Regions from separate parts of the Alteromonas sp. KS69 genome, predicted to be linked through region 1. Evidence: predicted binding sites of a transcription regulator. Region 1 holds the regulator's gene; the other holds the start of a gene.

Region 1 (9,764 bases):
TTAGCCCGAGCCGTTTACTACTCAACTGAGATTGACGGTGAAGTGCCTAATGCCTTGTTTATGGCGGTAGCGCAAGTATTAGCCCACGTTTATCAGTTAAAAGCACACAGAGCGGGTAAAGGGAAACGACCCAAACCGCTTAAACGTGATTTACCCATACCACCAGAGCTACGCCGTTAGAGCGCTGCTTTTGGCCTAAATTAGCGCTAAATTACGGCTAAGATATCGCTAAGGCCAGGGCTCAAAGTGAGCCCCTCTTAATTGTAATTCTGTAAATTGCGCCCCTCCTACTTACGTTTAATCGGTTTTGTATAAAGCTGGCACGGTAGTTGTAATACTCATTGAAAGATAGCGTTAAGCGTCAATTTTCCGATAGAGAGACTCCCTGTAATGCAGTTATCCGGTTACCTTCAGCGATTCGATAAAAGTCAGCTGCAGAACATTACCAGTGGCTTAGGCGCTCCCATTGTTCTTCTTGCCATTATGGGCATGGTTATTCTTCCCATGCCGCCATTTCTGCTCGACGTATTGTTCAGCTTTAATATAGCCCTGTCTTTAGTCATTATTTTGGTGGCAGTATTAACGCAAAAGCCAGTTGATTTCGGTATTTTTCCCCTAGTATTACTTATCGCTACTGTTTTGCGCTTAGCGCTAAACGTGGCCTCTACCCGTGTGGTATTGCTTTATGGGCATGAGGGGGGCGATGCGGCTGGTAAGGTTATCGAAGCATTTGGTGCGGTGGTTATTGGCGGCAACTATGCAGTGGGTGTGGTGGTCTTTGCTATCTTGCTTATTATCAACTTTAAAGTAGTCACCGCCGGTGCTGGGCGTATTTCAGAAGTAAGTGCCCGCTTTACGCTTGATGCCATGCCAGGTAAGCAAATGGCTATTGATGCCGATTTGAATGCGGGTTATATCGACCAAGATCAGGCGCGTGCTCGCCGAGAAGAAATAACCGCCGAAGCAGACTTTTATGGCTCAATGGACGGTGCGTCAAAATTTGTGAAAGGTGATGCGGTCGCCGGACTCTTTATCATGCTTATCAATATTGTGGGTGGCCTTTTTATTGGCATGATTCAACACGGATTAAGTTTTGGTAACGCCATCGAGGTATACACCATTTTAACCATTGGTGACGGTTTGGTGGCGCAAATACCCTCACTGTTACTGTCTGTGGCTACCGCTATTATTGTTACTCGTGAAAACGAAACCCAAGAAATGGGCAAAGAAATACGTAGTCAATTAGGTAACAGCCAAGCCCTTTATATTGCCTCTGGTGTTTTATTTGTCATGGGGATTATTCCTGGTATGCCTCATTTGGCCTTTATTGGGTTTTCAGTGCTTATCGCTGGTTACGCTTATTGGCAGGGTGTTGCGGCTAAACGCGAGGCAGAAAAACCTAAAACCCCAGCGAATATCGTGAAAGATGACACTGTTGCGCCCGAAATAAAAGAGCTTGGGTGGGATGATGTGCAGCACGTAGATACCATCGGTTTAGAAGTCGGGTACCGATTAATCCCCTTAGTAGATAAGTCTCAGGGCGGAGAACTGCTCACTCGTATCAAAGGGGTGCGTAAGAAGTTATCTCAAGAGTTAGGCTTTCTTATTCCACCGGTGCACATTCGCGATAATTTAGATTTAGAACCTAATTTATACACCATTGCGATGTTGGGCGTAACTATTGGCGATGCGCAAATAAGTCACGATGAAGAACTTGCGATTAATCCGGGTCAAGTATTTGGCAAGCTGGAAGGCCGTGCAACCAAAGACCCTGCCTTTGGCTTAGATGCGGTATGGATAAAACCGAATAAGCGTGAGCATGCGCAAACACTGGGTTATACCGTGGTTGATGCTGCTACTGTGGTTGCTACTCATTTAAGTCAATTGCTGACTAACAACGCCTACCAACTACTTGGACATGAAGAAGCGCAGCAGCTTCTAGATATGCTAGCTAAGCAGCATCCTAAACTAGTTGAAGGGTTAGTGCCTGATATTCTGCCGTTAAGCACCATTGTTAAAGTGCTGCAAACCTTGCTGTTTGAAGGAGTGCCTATTCGTGACATGCGTACCATTGTACAAACCTTGAGCGAATACGGCCCGCGTAGCCAAGACCCAGATGTACTAGTGTCTGCGGTACGTATTGCGCTTAAACGCCTAATCACCCAAGAAATTACCCAAGGTGCGAAAGAGATACCCGTCATAACCTTGGCGCCAGAGTTGGAACAGATGTTGCACCAGTCATTACAAGCAGGTGGCGAAGATGGCGCTGGTATAGAACCAGGACTGGCCGATAAGCTGCAAAAATCATTGCAGCAAGCTAGTCAGCAACAAGAATTAGAAGGTGAGCCTGCAGTACTTCTCACTTCCGGTATGTTGCGCCCCGTACTATCTCGCTTCTTAAAGTATTCGGTCGCGGGTTTACATGTACTTTCCTATCAGGAAGTACCCGACGATAAGCAGATAAAAATAGTCAGTTCGGTCGGTCAATAATCTGACACTGGGTGATTGGAGAGTTTTCAATGAAAATCAGACGTTTCTTTGGCAAAGATATGCGAGAAGCTTTAAGCCAAGTTAAAGCGGAATTGGGCAGCGATGCCGTTATCATGTCAAACCGAAAGCTTGCTGACGGTATCGAATTGGTCGCCGCTTACGATAAAGAACCGGAAGCCAAACTGTCGATTAAAAAGCCAGCGCCTAGTGCAGCAGGGCGAGCGAAAGCGGCTGTTCCAAGTCTTAGCGAAATCATCGGTGATGATGGCCCAGATAGCTTAAAAGCGCTGTTGGAAAAACAACATGGTGGCAGTATTCAAAGCCCAGCTTCAGCACCTAGTGCTAACGCTCAGCATGCCAATAAAATTGCATCACACTTAGACTTTTCAGAAGCCTTTATCGACGATGTAGAAGCCAGTCAAGTCGCCTCAGAATTCCCAAGCCATCAAGCGTCAAGTCTTAATGAAAGCATTGATAACAGCAGTGCTCCTCAGTCTGACGAATTATCTCAAATTAAAGAAGAGTTGGCGTCACTACGAAATGTGCTTCAATACCAAGTTGCTGATTTGATGGAAGCAAAAAGTCGTCGTCAGCAGCCTGTACATCATTATTTAATTCAGCGTTTAACCGACATGGGGTTAAGCCAATCATTGGCAGAGCAACTGATTAGTTATACGCCGTCGCATTACAACGAGCGTGACGCTTGGGTATATCTTTTAAACCTATTGGCTAATCGCATTAATGTGACAGGTAACGATATACTTACGCAAAAGGGCGCAGTAGCGTTAGTGGGTCCTACCGGAACAGGTAAAACCACTACAGTTGCTAAATTAGCTGCTCGTTACGCACAGAAATACGGCGCCGACTCCGTTGCCATGATTACGATTGATACCTATCGTATTGCAGCGTTTGAGCAATTAGCCACATATGGAAAAATTATTGGCTGCACAGTGCGTAAAGCACAAAGTAGTGAAGAATTATCAGATTTATTGTTTCAATTACGCCATAAGAGACTAGTGTTAATTGATACGGCAGGCTTTAGTCAACGAGATAGTCGATTAATTAAACAGATAAATCAATTTGATAACGGTCAAATGCAGCCAGTGAAAAAATACCTAGTAGCGCAAGCGAATACCCAATATGCTGCATTACAACGTATTATAGATGCGTACGAAGGGGTGGAACTTAGCGGTTGTATCTTTACAAAGCTTGATGAGTGCTACTCTCTAGGCGAAGTGCTTAGCGCAGCGGTGGAGTACCAGTTACCTGTCAGTTATGTAACAGATGGACAGAAAGTTCCTGAAGACATTAAGATTGCAGAAGCAAAATCTTTAGTATCTGCTGCTGCAAAGCTTTATAAAAAGTACGGTTTGAATCATACTACTAGTAACAATGTGGTTAAAACAGCACGAGCAGTATGATTGATGATCAAGCGAGTAGCTTACGAAAAATGAAGCAATCACGATTAATCAAAGTTATCGCCGTCACCGGAGGTAAAGGTGGCGTTGGTAAAACAAATATTACGCTAAACACAGCTATTGCTATGGCAAAGCAGGGAAAGCGGGTAATGGTATTGGATGCAGACTTAGGTCTGGCCAATGTGGATGTAATGCTAGGATTGCGAGTAGAGAAAAACCTCTCCCACGTATTATCTGGTGAGTGTACCTTGGACGATGTTCTCGTTACGGGTCCTCACGGTATAAAAATAGCACCAGCCACATCAGGTTCTCAATCAATGGCAGAGCTATCACCAACGCAGCATGCAGGACTCATAAGAGCATTCAGCGAGTTGCGCACGCCCATTGATGTGCTTATTGTGGATACCGCAGCGGGTATTTCCGATATGGTGCTAAGCTTCTCCAAAGCCTCCCAAGATATTATGGTGGTAGTGTGTGATGAGCCCACTTCACTTACCGATGCCTATGCATTAATTAAAATTCTTAACCGAGAACACGGTGTCTTTCGCTTTAAAGTGGTCGCTAACATGGTCCGCGATGTTAGAGAAGGTCAGGAACTTTTCAGCAAATTATCTAAAGTAACAGGGCGATTCTTAGATGTTGCGCTAGAATTGGTAGCAATAGTTCCTTTTGACGAGAACATACGCCGAGCAGTACGTAAGCAAACGTCAATTGTAGATGCTTATCCAAGTTCTCCGGCAGCAGTGGCGATTAGCCAGCTAGCAGCCAAAGCAGGATCATGGCCTATACCTGCGCAACCGGGTGGCCATTTAGAATTTTTTATTGAGCAACTAATAGCAGATAAAGCAGTAGGAAGTCAGCGTTGAATAGCAAAGCAGCCGCTTATCAACAGCAAACAGACAAGTCACAATTAGTTGAGCGTCACGCTTCGCTAGTGAAGCGGATAGCACACCACTTAATGGCGAGACTACCAGCCAGTGTTCTTGTCGATGATTTAATCCAGTCAGGTATGATTGGACTGCTAGAAGCTGCACGAAACTTTGACGGTTCCAAAGGGGCAAGTTTCGAAACCTTTGCAGGTATTCGTATTCGTGGCGCCATGCTTGATGAAATAAGAAAAGGTGATTGGACTCCTCGTTCCGTTCATAAAAACGGTAGGGCAATCACAGAAGCCATCTCTCAAGTTGAAGGTGAAACAGGCCGAGACGCGCGAGATGTAGATATTGCAGCTAAAATGAATGTTAGCATGCAAGATTATCATCAAATGCTGAACGAAGTGAATGCCGGAAAATTGGTGGGGATTGAAGACCTTGGGGTTTCTGAAGATGTCATTTCTACAGAAAAAAACCGAGGCAGCGACGCACCGTTAGAAGATTTGATGCAAGGGGCTTTCCAAAAAGCGCTAGCACATGCTATTACTACATTACCCGAACGGGAAGCGATTGTACTTTCTTTATACTATGATGAAGAACTGAATCTTAGAGAAATAGGCGAAGTTCTTGATGTTAGTGAATCGCGAGTAAGTCAAATTCATAGTCAGGCCATGTTAAAACTCAAATCACGAATGAAATCGTGGCAAGTTGACGAAGAATAGAAATTAATAACAATTAACCCCTCATTGGAGGCTATTTTGGATAAAAGTATGAAAATTCTCGTGGTTGACGATTTTTCTACCATGAGACGTATCATAAAGAACCTGCTAAAAGATTTGGGTTTTGCCAATATCCAGGAAGCGGACGACGGTAACACCGCGCTGCCTATGCTACAACAAGGTGATTTTGACTTTGTTGTAACAGATTGGAATATGCCAGGTATGCAAGGTATCGACTTATTACGCGCTATACGTGCCGACGATAAGTTGAAACACCTACCGGTTCTTATGGTGACAGCAGAAGCGAAGAAAGAACAAATCGTTGCCGCAGCGCAAGCTGGTGTGAATGGTTATGTTGTTAAACCTTTCACTGCCGCTACGTTGAAAGAAAAATTAGATAAAATCTTCGAACGTTTAGGTTGATCCAGACGCTCACCAGAGAAATGAGGTTTACTGGATGTCGACAAATGAAAGTGTCTCCATAACGCTCGAAGAAGCCAAAAAATTGGTAGCGTATCTTGAAGAGGGCGATAACGCATCAGCGAACGCTGTCTTAGAAGCTGTTTCGATGAAAGAGTCCATTGAGCTCTTTGCTGAAGTGGGTAAATTAACGCGTCAACTTCATGACTCGTTGAATAACTTCCAAATCGATGAACGTATTAAAAATTTAACCGTTGATGACATTCCTGATGCGCAAACGCGACTGATGTACGTTATCGAAGAAACGGAAAAAGCTGCCAATACCACCATGGACGCAGTTGAAGAGAGTATGCCAATTGCTGAAGTGCTCTCTACCCGTATCGAAAAAATTATGCCGGAATGGAAGAAACTGATGAATCGTCAACTTGAGTTGGGCGAATTCAAAGTTTTATGTGCAGATTTAGACGAATTGCTAAAAGACGGATCGAAACAATCAGCTAAGCTTACATCATTGCTTACCGAAGTGTTAATGGCACAAGGTTATCAAGATCTTACCGGTCAAGTTATTCGCAGAGTGATTGAACTCGTAAAAGAAGTGGAAGATAGCTTAGTTAATATGCTGACGATGTTCGGTGAACCCGAACAGGCGGAGCAAGACAAGCCATTGGAAGCGAAAGTCGAAAAAGTTAACAAGATCGATAGTGTCGAAGCCGAAGGTCCAATTATTGATGCAGACCAACGCGATGATGTGGTATCTGGCCAAGATGACGTAGATGATCTTTTGTCTAGCTTAGGTTTTTAGGGGAGCGGGCGCATGGCGTTTGATGTTGACGAGGATATATTACAGGACTTTCTAGTTGAAGCTGGGGAGATCCTTGAACAATTACAAGAACAGCTCGTTGATCTGGAAAATAATCCTGAAGATGCAGATTTACTGAATGCTATCTTCCGTGGTTACCATACCGTAAAAGGTGGCGCCGGCTTTTTGTCGCTTACCGAATTAGTTGAAATTTGCCATGGTGCAGAAAACGTTTTCGATGTAATGCGAAACGGACAACGTACTCTTACGCCTGAATTAATGGATACCATTCTTCAGGCCACCGATGTAGTAGTCGATATGTTTGAGCGTGTTAAAGCGCAAGAACCACTAATTCCTGCAGACGCAAAGTTAGTTGATTTGCTGCATAAGTTAAGCACCCCAGAAACCCCAGACGAAAACATCTTTGGTGACAGTAGTGAAGCGGCTGAAGTCCCCGCTGCCGAAGAAGAATTCGCGTTAGAAGAAGCGCCTGTACCTGAAGCGCCTGCCGCAAGTAGCGATGGCGGCATCGACGAGATTTCTGAAGATGAATTTGAAGCCTTGCTGGATGAACTTCATGGTTCAAATGCCCCAGGTAAATCTGCGAAAGCAGAACCAAAAGCGGCAGCCCCCGCGGTTGGTGGTTCAGGTGATGATATTACCGACGATGAATTTGAAGCACTGCTAGACGAATTGCACGGTAAAGGTAAATTCAAAGAAGAAGAACCAGCGCCTGTAGCTGCGTCGAAAGCGGCAGCGCCTAGCGGTGAAGAAATTACCGACGATGAATTTGAAGCATTGCTTGACCAATTACATGGTTCAGGACAAGGCCCTACAGCGCAAGGTGCTGAACCAGCAGCAAATACGCCGCCCGTAGATAAAAAGGCGACAGAAGCAATTCAGAAAGCCAAGGCAGAGCAATCTGCCGCTAGTACGCCGGCTAAATCAACGCCTGCCGCAAAAGCGCCAGCGCCTAGTCCAGCAGCTAAAAAAGCGTCAGAGCCCGCTAAACCAGCGGCTAAGAAAGACGACAAAAAAGCAACCCCAGCACCTCCTCAAGCAGAAACTACAGTTCGTGTTGATACCAAGCGCCTAGACCAAATTATGAATATGGTTGGCGAGTTAGTATTAGTACGAAATCGTTTGCTGAGTTTAGGAATAACCAATGCCGACGAAAGTATGTCGAAGGCAATTGCTAACCTAGATGTGGTGACGGGTGATTTGCAGGGTGCGGTTATGAAAACCCGTATGCAGCCAATTAAGAAAGTGTTTGGCCGCTTCCCTCGCGTTGTTCGAGACTTAGCACGTAGTTTGAAAAAAGAAATTACCTTGGAATTGGAAGGTGAAGAGACAGATTTAGATAAAAACTTGGTAGAAGCATTGGCTGATCCCTTAGTTCACTTAGTAAGAAACTCAGTGGATCATGGTATTGAAATGCCTGATGACCGTGCTGCTACAGGTAAAACCCGAATGGGGACCGTGAGATTATCGGCTTCTCAGGAAGGTGACCATATCTTACTTACCATTGAAGATGATGGTAAGGGGATGGATGCTGAAAAACTGAAAGAGATTGCTATAAGCCGAGGTGTTTTAGACGCCGATGCGGCTGCGCGTATGTCTGATGTTGAAGCGTTCAATCTTATTTTTGCACCTGGTTTCTCAACGAAAACTGAGATTAGTGATATCTCGGGCCGTGGTGTAGGCATGGATGTGGTTAAAACAAAAATTAACCAGCTTAACGGTACTATTAATATTGATTCCCAGCTTGGGAAAGGTACTCGACTCGATATTAAAGTCCCACTCACGCTTGCAATATTACCGACCCTAATGATTGTGGTTGGGAAACAAACGTTCGCGTTACCGTTAGGTGCGGTCAACGAAATTATCAATATGGACATCAAGAAAACCAATACGGTTGATGGCCAATTAACCATGATAGTTCGTTCTAAAGCGATACCACTGTTCTTCCTCGGAGAATGGTTGATCCGCGGACCTAAAAATATAAGCAAAGAAAAAGGTCACGTCGTCGTGGTTCAAATAGGCACCCAGCAAGTTGGATTTGTTGTTGATGCGCTAATAGGCCAAGAAGAAGTGGTGATAAAACCATTAGATGCCTTATTACAAGGAACGCCAGGTATGGCGGGAGCAACTATCACATCCGACGGTGGAATTGCACTCATCTTAGATGTTCCTAGCTTACTGAAGCGTTATGCTAAAAAGCCCTTAAAGTAAAACGGCGTAACAAATAGGAAATTAACATCCATGGTCTTTAAAGTCCTGGTCGTGGACGATTCTACTTTTTATCGTCGTCGAGTTCGCGAGATTCTCGACGATGACAGAGAGCTTGAAGTTATTGGTGAAGCTCGTAACGGGCAAGATGCACTAGATAAAATAGATACACTGCTACCTGATGTAGTCACAATGGATGTGGAAATGCCGATAATGGATGGCATTTCAGCGGTAAAAGCCATTATGGAAAAACGGCCCGTGCCTATTTTGATGTTTTCGTCGCTTACGCACCATGGTGCACAAGCGACCCTAGATGCGTTAGAAGCCGGAGCATTAGATTTTCTACCAAAGAAATTCGAAGATATCGCCCAAGACCGTAAAGACGCAGCACGACTGCTGTGTACAAAAGTAAGATTGATTGCACGGCGTGGTGTCGGTATAAAACGCCCTGTATTAAAGCGTATTGAAAGTAGGAAGTTTCCTGATAACGCGCCGAAACCAGCGTTTTTCAAGAGTTCTAATCTACTTAGCGGAAGGAAAGATGCCACGAGGCAGCCCACCGTTTCCTCGATTAAGGCTTCTGGTAAAAGGTATAAGTGTTTAGCAATTGGAGCATCTACGGGTGGACCAGTGGCATTGCAGAAGATACTGGTAGCACTGCCATCAGACTTTCCTTATCCAATTGTGTTGGTGCAACATATGCCAGGCACTTTTACTAACGCATTCGCACAGCGACTTAATTCACATTGCGATATTGCGGTTAAAGAAGCTGAACATGGTGACATATTGAAACCAGGTTGCGCTTATTTAGCGCCCG
Region 2 (9,764 bases), on a different contig from region 1:
ATATGATTGAATTAGGATGTAATGAAGCGCAAGGCTTCTTTTATGCTAAACCCATGCCATTTAATGAATTGATGGATTACCTCGTGTCCCAAAAAGACGTGAACTAACGTTTCACTCAAGTAGTGGTGTTAAGCGCTCTACCACGTGGGGTAAATATTCAGTTTCAAACCAAGGATGCTGTGCAAGCCAGCGGTTGTTTCTACCAGACGGGTGGGGCAGCACAGCAAACTTCTCGTCACAATTGTTCTTTATAGCGTCTGTTAATGTTCGGTACTTAGGTAAGTAGTATTGCTGAGCATATCTACCGACAAGTAGAATTAATTCTGGTTGAATGGCGTGTAACATCTTCTCGTGCCAAGTGGGCGCGCATTCTTTTCTAGGCGGCGCATCGGCCCCATTTTTGTAGCCTGGAAAGCAAAACCCCATAGGCATAATGGCTAATTTGTTTTCATCATAAAACGTTGTAGTATCGATGTGTAACCACTGCCTTAGCCTTTCACCACTTTTATCGCTGAAGGCTTTTGTGTTTTGATGTGCGATCAGGCCGGGCGCTTGACCAATTAGCACAACTTTTGCCTGTGGCCCAATTGAGAAAATTGGGTTCACGCCATAGGGAAGGTGTTCAATACACAATGAACACTGTTTCGCCTCTTTTACTAAATCCTCAAAAATAATTGGCAAATTTCTCATAATATTTCACTTTGTAATATTGCTGTCATATTTACGTGATCCGATTTGACATTAAAACGTATATACATTATTATTGGATCATCGCAGTAATGAACTGCTGAACAGGAGAAAAACCATGCGTAAAGTAGTACTAGGATTAACCTTAATGTCCGTCTTTGGTATTGCGCATGCGGGCTCTGGCGAAAACCAGCTTTTCGATTGTATGGACGCAAAATCGTTCGAATTGAATAATGAATGTATAGCTGAGAACATCAACAACAACATTCATTTCCGTGATGCACAAACTGATTTGGTCAACGTTGCCAGCGAAAGTCTTGGAGACTACGCAATTGCAACAATGACATTCGACCAAGAAAAGATGCAGATCGATATCGTAGCACATAGAGATGCGCTTTCAGCGCTAAATACTCTGGCTGCAAACCGAGATTAATCGCACTAAAAAAAACCGGCATCAAGTGCCGGTTTTTTTGTGCCCAAATTTCCTTAAAATATCCTATTTAGTCCATTTATTGCTGCTACGCGATAAGCTTCGGCCATGGTGGGATAATTAAAGGTTGTATTAACAAAGTAGTCGATGGTATTTCCTTCGCCTTTTTGCTGCATAATCGCCTGCCCAATGTGCACAATTTCAGATGCACGTTCTCCAAAACAATGAATACCTAAAACTTTCTTCGTTTCTCTGTGAAACAGAATTTTTAAGCTACCCACCTGTGTTGACGCAATCTGCGCACGAGCCAAATGCTTAAACTGGGCTCTACCCACTTCGTAAGGCACTTTTGCGGCGGTAAGCTCTTGTTCTGTTTTACCCACCGAACTAATCTCTGGAATGGTATAAATGCCAGTGGGAATGTCAGCCACTAATGCGGTGTGTGTGGTTGCCCCTAACATGGCTTCAGCGGCAAATCGGCCCTGATTGTATGCGGCAGACGCCAAGCTTGGGTATCCGATAACATCCCCTACAGCGAAAACGTTATCTACTTGGGTTTGGTATTTCTCATTCACACTGAGTTGCCCGCGATTATCTGCTTTTAAGCCAATGGCTTCTAAACCCAGCATGTCAGTGTTACCGGTACGACCGTTGGCAAATAACAAGCAATCAGCTTTCATTCGTTTACCAGACTCTAAGTTCAACACTACGCTGTCTTCTTTACCTTCCACCGACTTATAAGTTTCGTTATGCCTAATAAGTACGCCGTTGTTCCAAAGGTGGTAACTTAGCGCATCTGAAATTTCGGTATCAAGGAAAGACAGAAGTCTGTCTCGCATATTCACGAGGTCAACTTTTACGCCCATGCCGCGAAAGATACTGGCATATTCCGATCCAATAACCCCAGCGCCGTAAATAATGATGGATTTAGGGTCGTGATCAAGAGATAAAATCGTGTCGGAGTTATAAATACGAGGGTGACCAAAATCGATATCGGGTGGCGTGTAAGGGCGAGAGCCAGTAGCGATTGCAATCTGTGCTGCTGTTAAAATATCTTTCGAACCATCATCACGGACAATTTGTAAGGTGTTGGCATCAAGGAAACTGGCTTCACCATGATACAAGTTAACGCGGTTTCTATCATAAAATGACGATCTAAGACGAGTCTGACTTTTTACGACCCCACTGGCATGACGCATTATTTCTGCAAATGTGAGGCTTCTGCTTACATGGTTATCAGCAAAAAGGGGAGAGCTATTATATTCAATTAAGCGGCTTACTGAATGCCTTAACGCTTTAGATGGAATAGTGCCCCAATGCGTACACCCACCTCCCACGGCTTCGTACCTTTCTATTACGGCGACTTTTTTGCCAGCTTTAGCCAATTGCATGGCTACACCTTCGCCTCCAGGTCCTGTACCTATAACAATGGCATCGTATTGGTAAGAAGGGGTTGCTGGTTTATCTTTTTGCTTTGTCGCCATAACTACATCCTATTTTTGAGTGGCCGCGCTTGTCGTAAAATAACAATGACTAATATTCTACGTTACTGGGTTTGTAACTCTAACTCTAGTGCTAATCGCCAAATAAACAAAACCCACATGAGCAAAGCGCATGTGGGTTTTTAAAATAGTATAGAGGGTGTGGACCTTTACTGTACATCAAATGTCAGTAGTCCCTAAGCTGGAGCCAACAATTTATGCGGCTTGAAGCGATAGACTCTGTAACTGAAGCCACTTTTCTTTTTGTACAGCGAACGCATGCTTAAGCTCTTTATACTTATAGGTAAGCTCTAAGCCTTCTATGGTACGTTTGAGTGATTTTTGTTTTACTTTCATCAAACGCTTTTTCGCCGCGTAGTAATCAGACATACGTTGCATAAGTAGCTCATACTCTTGCTCAATGGTGTGCATGAGCTCTTCTGCATTCGGTAATACAGAGACCTGTTCGCTAGCACGTTGCAGTTGCATCGCCGCTCTCGCTTTTTCAATACGCTCTTCAGGTACACGACGCAGGTTGTGCGTAAGCCCCACGTAAGAAAGCCCGCGGATTAACCATTTTGTTGGATCAAACTGATACCAACGAATACCGTTACGATAGTCGTATTCAAAAATATGGTGGTAGTTATGATAACCCTCGCCGAAAGTGAAGAATGCTAGTACACCGTTATCTCTGGCCGTATTTGCATCAGTATACGGCTGGTTTCCCCAGAAGTGCGCGAGGGAATTAATGAAGAAAGTAACATGGTGAACAAGTACTAAGCGTAGTACACCAGCCACTAAAATCATGCCTAGGATGTCGCCATTTAACCAGCCCAAAAAGCCAGTAACGCCAAAGTTAGCAGCAAGAACGATTGGCAGGTAGTAGTTGTGTTGCCACATAACCACTTTATCTTTCTGCAAGTCTTTACAGTTTCTGTAGTCGTCATATCGCTTTTCTTGATACTCGCGAAGCATCCAACCAATGTGTGCAAACCACAAACCGCGCTTTGCTGAATAAGGGTCTTTGTCGTTGTCATCTACGTGACGGTGGTGAATTCTATGATCTGAGCTCCAGTGCAAAATACTATTTTGCAATGCCATTGCGCCGCCGATGGCAAGTATTACGCGCACGACAATATTCGCATCATAGGTTTTATGTGACCAAAGACGATGGTAACCGGCAGTAATTGACATACCAGTGAAATAAAATAAGAAGATCGCAGTGCCTATTTCGGCCCAATCAATTCCATGATTGATAACCCATACAGGTACGCCAATAAAGGCGATGGCGCCGGTAATTATGAACACTAAGACATTCGTCAGGATAAGAGGTGGTTTTTTCATTTTCTACAACTCAGCTTACAACTGTGCGCTAATTTATCGTTTTATTGCTCATCAGGCAAGCAGAATGGACAGAAGTTCTGCTTACGTGTGTAAACTTTAATTATAGTAAGCTTCAAGAAATTGCCTACTACACTTTATGCTTAGGGAGCCTTATCGCTGTTTATAAAGGAAATTATTGAATTACTAATATCGGTAGCCGCTTCAAGTTGGGGACTGTGACCCATATCTGGCAGTCTTACAGTATTTTGCTTCGTGAGGATTGCGTCATAACAATTGCTTCATATTGTTGAACTCTACCTGGTGCAAGTTAGTTTAATTGTCCACTTCATTCATCTTGTGAACTACCTACTGCTTGGCGAATGTCATGCATTGCTTTATCAATAGGGGCTACTTTATGCAGGGTAAGGTTTTGTCGAATGACATCTTCTATAACGAATAACCTATCTTGGCCCCATACCTGAATATCTTTATATCTGAAAACGGGCACACCCCAGCTGCCGTTTTGGTAAATGTCTGATTGGTTTGCAGTGACCTCATTTTTCCAGTCAGTATTGGCTAAGTGTCGCTTTGCCTCCTGCCAAGATAGCCCAGCGTCTTCTACTATTTTTTCCATTCCGCTGTCTGTATCTGCTCTAACACCGTGTGCATTTACCGACTTCGCAAACGAGAGTAAATAATCTAGGTATTTATTATTCGCCCGAGCATAGGCTAGCAACGCATAGCATCGCTCTACACCTTCACCTAACGGATCAGCTAGAAACCCATAATTAATCCCCAGTTTCTGTGCCTCGCGTTTTGTGTCTAGAAAAATATAAATGGCTTTTTTAGGGGGAACATATAACCCACGCATCATCATCGGCAATACAGGTTTTACTTCAATGGGGATGCCATAGTGTGTGGTTAGTTTTACGGCCTGCAGCAACGCAATATAAGAGTAGGGGCTACGGGCAGACCAAAACAGGGTTAAAGGTTCGGCGCACTTTTTCGTATCTATCGAAAAATTGAGAGGCTGTAATAGCGAAGCATAGGTTTTATCAAATTCGATTTGAGGGTTGGGTTGTATGCCATAGCCTTCATCAATAAGTCGACGTTCTAAGTGATCAAGCCTATCTACACCCCAATACCATTCACCATCGTAAAAAATCGTGGCGGGCAGATAGTGACCATTCGAGGAAAGCTGATGTAGGTGTGCTTCAAAGCGTTTTTCTAATGCCGCCTCATCAATACTAGACGAGGCATCAATATGATCACCTTTCCAATAGGCAAGTAGCAATTCAGCAATGCCTGTCCATGAAGCGCCTTCATCTATTTTTTGCTGAACGGCACAGGACGCAGTAAAAACTGAGCGAGCTTCGTGGGTAATCTCAGTAGCAGAGCACGGAAAATGAAGATGGTAAACGTTGGCTAAATGCATCGCATCATTAATTGAATGCTTATTCCACATAGTTAATTCAGGAAACATCACGGGATCTGAATTGATAATGACGCGAGCTGTAATGGCTACGCGATACTTTTTTTCGAGTGTCGGTAATGCTTGAACAAGTAGGAATGAGTAGGGGTCATCTACTTTTATGAAAATTTCTAATTTAGGTACACCACGCTTAAAAAAGCGTGCACAAGTATAATAGCGGCGTTTAATACTTAGTAGCGTGTTACTCGAAATGAACCGTAGCACGTAGGGCTGAATACTTTTTTTCATTATTGGGTCAGCTATTTTTGTTCATGTAGGCCGATAGTCCTATAACCCCATAGTCCATCATTCCCACAGGAAATAATGAGATAAATTAATTCTGGCTATTCACTCTGATAAAGTCCCAGTAATGCCTTACAGGAGAATAGCGGCTACATAGTTAACAACTTGTTAAGAATAAAATGTACAGTAACAACAGTTACTATAAAACGCTATGGAGATAATAATGAGTAAGTGCTAATAGCGTTTATGCCTAGAGCCGAATTAATTTAAGCTTCTCCCCATAGGCACTCATGCGATAGACTAGTGAAGACTAACAAACTGGTACTATTGTGACTCGTCAGGAACAAAAGCTTAAAACCCGCCAAAATATCATTCATGCGGCATTCCTATTACTGGATGAAAATCGCAGTTTGTCTGCTATTAGTTTACGTGAAGTTGCTCGAGAAGCAGGCATTGCGCCAACGTCCTTCTACCGACACTTTAAAGACATGGATGAATTAGGGCTCACGCTGGTGGATGAAGCTGGGTTAGCTCTTCGCCAGTTAATGCGCCAGGCTCGCCGTAGAATTGCTTCAGGTGGCGGCGTAATTCACACGTCAGTTGAAACTTTTATGGAGTTCATTTCTGCAAACAAGAATGTATTTAGATTATTGTTGCGGGAACATACAGGCACATCAGCGGCATACCGAATGGCGGTTTTTCGCGAAATTCAACATTTTATTGAAGAGCTAACCGATTACATCATCGAGCAACAAGGCGTGGAGTACAATATTGCGCAGCTCCAAGCTGATGCGATGGTTAGATTGGTATTCAGTGCTGGTGCAGAAGCGTTAGAAGCTGATACAAAGTTGAAGATAGAAATTGGCGAAAGGGTTAAAGCCCAATTACGTTTCGTGCAATTGGGCGCAATGTCGAAGCTTGCATCACAGACATCTTCCGACGCATCTTAAGCGTTAAAATCTAAAGTTGCTGCAAATCCATTTGCAAAATATAGCTCGTTACTTTTTAGTAAGTAACACACCCGCTTCTATATGATGGGTGAATGGAAATTGATCGAACAGTGCCGCATTTGCTATTTCGTGAGTTTCACAAAGCAGGCTTAAGTTTTCAGCTAAGGTTTCAGGGTTACAAGAGATATAGATAATATTATCGTACCCTTGAATCATTTTTAATGAATCTACGTCTAACCCTGCTCGAGGTGGGTCGACCAATACAGTAGTAAAATTGTATTCAGTTAAGTTGATACCTTCTAAACGAGAGAAGGTTCTTTCCCCATTCATTGCTTCAGTAAACTCTTCTGCAGAAAGCCTAACAATTTTCACGTTATCTAAGTGGTTTGCCGCAATATTGTATTGCGCCGCTTGTACCGAAGGCTTTGCTATTTCGGTTCCTATCACGTTGTCAAAATGAACTGCCAATGGCATTGAGAAGTTCCCTGCACCACAATACATTTCGAGTAAATCGCCAGTTAGGGGAGCAGAGCATTCAAGTGACCACTCAATCATGCTGCAATTCACTTCTGCATTAGGTTGAGTAAAGCTGTTTTCGATATGTTTGAATTCGAATTCACGGCCATTAATAGGTAGACGTTCTATAATAAAATCGTTACCCACAATGCGTTTTTGCTTTCTAGCCCGCCCAATAATACTCACAGCCGTAAATTGGGTAGCTAAAAAGGTGCGAAGTAGTTCAGCTTGTGCTTCCCATTCGTCATCTAGTGGCTTGTGATACAGCAAGCTAATAACCAATTCACCGGATAATCCAGTTAGATAATCAATTTGAAACAATTTTTTGCGCAGCAGCTCGTTTGGCTTTAAATAATCAATTAATTGCTGCATTGCCTTGTTAATGGTTTCACTAGCCGGTGGAAATGTATCTACGCGGTACTTCTCTTTAGAACCTTGATCGAACATGATGTGATAAAGATCGTCACCGTCGTGCCATACACGAAACTCAGCCCGCATACGGTAGTTTTCAGGTTTAGACGGATACACCGACAGACTCGGTACGTTAAACGGCGTAAGAAGAGTACCTAACCGATCCACTTTCTCATCGAGTTGAGCTTGATAGTCTTTTGCAGTGGTGGTTGTCATGTGGTTCTCCGAACATCATTTAAATAAGGCTGCGAATTGTAGTGCCTTATATTATATGTGCAACGGATAAAACTCACAGAAGCAAAAATTTCGTATTAAAATTAAACAATACGTGATTGGTGCCGATAACTTGATTGAGGATAGTGAGGATCAAATTATGAACGTGAGTCAAATTAAGGCTTTCATGGGCGACCAGAAAGTGGATGAAAAGGCATCGGTTCACCCGAATGAAGCTATAAAGAAGCAGCTTCAACAGGAAGGCTTACAGCAAGCAGCCGAGTTTACCAAACAGCATTCAGCAACGGTCACCGTGAATAGCACGCAGACCAGTATCGGCTTAAAGGTCTTCAGTGGTAGCTTAAGTCAAAATGTGGTTGTTGATGGTAAGCGCCCTAATGAAAGCAAGCAGTCTGAAGACGGCGAAGAAAATAAAAGCTTATTCGATTTCGAAAAAGTTGCCCGTAATGTACTTGGGTTCGTGACCGGAGTCATTCAAGGTGCCGCTGATGGTGGTGCGGATGACGATACCCTAAAAGGGTTATTTGGTCAGGCCCGTGAAGGCGTAAGTCGTGGCTTCGCTATGGCTGAAAAAGATCTCGAAGGTTTTATGAATGATGAGATTGAAGAAGGTGTTACTCGTAGCCGTGAAATGATAGACGGCGGCATTAACGATTTAGAACAGAATATCTTCAATCCGAATCCAGTGAGTGTGAGCGAGCTTAACGCGGTATCTGCATCTGATGCTAAATCAGGAAGCTTGCTCATTCGAACCAAAGATGGGGATGAAGTAAACCTTAGCTTTGAAAGTATCAGACAGTTTAGTGCTGCTAGTCAGGCTTCGCTATATATACCCGCGAATGACGATGCTGAAGCGTCTAGTTCGAATACAGATTCAGTTGTGGCGCAGCAGTCATCTCAATATGAATACTTTGAGCGAAGTGGCATCAGCTTTTCGTTAAAGGGTGAAATAGACGAAGATGAAATGACAGCTATTGCAAACCTTGTGGGTGAAGCACAAGACTTAGCCGATACCTTTTATAGCGGGGATATGGATAAGGCGTTCGAACAAGCGTTGAATTTAGGTTTCGATGACAAAGAGTTAGTTGGGTATGCGTTGCAGTTAAACCGCACTACACAAACCGAAATGGTCAAGGCTTATGAGAACGTAAAGCACTACAGTGAAGAAGGTGAGGCTGAAAACCAATACGGTAATGTAGTAAGCCCAATAGCACAGTATCTAGAAAAGATGATGTCTACGTTCGAAAATGCCGAGAATACCTTAGGCGCTGGAGATGACTACAATACATTGCTTGCAGGTATTATTAGTGAAATGAAAGATGTACAAATACCTGATTTAGTTTCAGCTATAAATCGTTTCCATACGTTTAACCAAAACTTATTAAACGCGATGCCACAGCAAGCGGCTTCAGAATAGAGTAAAAAAAACCTGGGTCATGCCCAGGTTTTTTAATTTATACTTGTTCTACTTTGTCTTTAGCTGGTCTAACTTTTAATGTTCGCTCTTGGAACACTGAGTCGTTAGTCTTCGCTATTACTGGGTCAAGGTCGCTAGTTATCACTTCAATAAAGCCATAACCTTTTCGCTTGCCAGTTTTTCTATCCTTCATGAGTCGGACAGACTGTACTTCGACAAAACTACCAAAATACTCTTTAACCGCAGATTCGTTTGCACGATACGGTAGATTACCCACATAGAGTGTTTCAGTGGTTGTGCTGCTGGTGGAGGGCGCAGCTGTTTCAGAGGGGGAATTGTTAAGGAGTGAAGCTAGCCACGGGGTTAATATACCGCTTATTAATAAAGACGCTGAAACCGTTAACGGAACGTGCGCTTCTATACTAGCTGATGAAAACAACAGATATCCTGCGATTGCAAAGATAGCACTAATAACAGTGCATTGAATAAAGCCTACTTTCATATACCTACCTTTCTAGTGTTTATTATCATAATAATGAAGGCTGGTTATAGTTTACTCATTTGTAACAATTAGAACAATAAAATGTGAAAGAACTATCCT

The links. Region 1 encodes FliA, which starts transcription of late flagellar genes. Its sites were predicted from a motif close to CTAAAGNTNNNNNNNNNNNNGCCGATA; they were not measured.
Region 2: a site for FliA is predicted at 7,830-7,856, ahead of C7Y69_RS11510 (DUF5610 domain-containing protein). Genes of this name have one in related genera too.

The regions. Positions count from the first base shown of each region.
Region 1 is NZ_PYHU01000005.1:334,555-344,318, reverse strand. It holds gene flhB (flagellar biosynthesis protein FlhB) at 1-180, shown strand, start outside; gene flhA (flagellar biosynthesis protein FlhA) at 391-2,490, shown strand; gene flhF (flagellar biosynthesis protein FlhF) at 2,520-3,911, shown strand; gene C7Y69_RS04845 (MinD/ParA family protein) at 3,908-4,774, shown strand; gene C7Y69_RS04840 (RNA polymerase sigma factor FliA) at 4,771-5,502, shown strand; gene cheY (chemotaxis response regulator CheY) at 5,539-5,922, shown strand; gene C7Y69_RS04830 (protein phosphatase CheZ) at 5,957-6,721, shown strand; gene C7Y69_RS04825 (chemotaxis protein CheA) at 6,734-8,950, shown strand; gene C7Y69_RS04820 (chemotaxis response regulator protein-glutamate methylesterase) at 8,981-9,764, shown strand, end outside.
Region 2 is NZ_PYHU01000015.1:493-10,256, reverse strand. It holds gene C7Y69_RS11550 (EAL domain-containing protein) at 1-107, shown strand, start outside; gene C7Y69_RS11545 (uracil-DNA glycosylase family protein) at 112-690, opposite strand; gene C7Y69_RS11540 (pyridine nucleotide transhydrogenase) at 806-1,120, shown strand; gene sthA (Si-specific NAD(P)(+) transhydrogenase) at 1,174-2,601, opposite strand; gene C7Y69_RS11530 (acyl-CoA desaturase) at 2,815-3,942, opposite strand; gene C7Y69_RS11525 (DsbA family protein) at 4,268-5,641, opposite strand; gene fabR (HTH-type transcriptional repressor FabR) at 5,965-6,585, shown strand; gene trmA (tRNA (uridine(54)-C5)-methyltransferase TrmA) at 6,634-7,728, opposite strand; gene C7Y69_RS11510 (DUF5610 domain-containing protein) at 7,886-9,163, shown strand; gene C7Y69_RS11505 (RNA recognition motif domain-containing protein) at 9,201-9,665, opposite strand.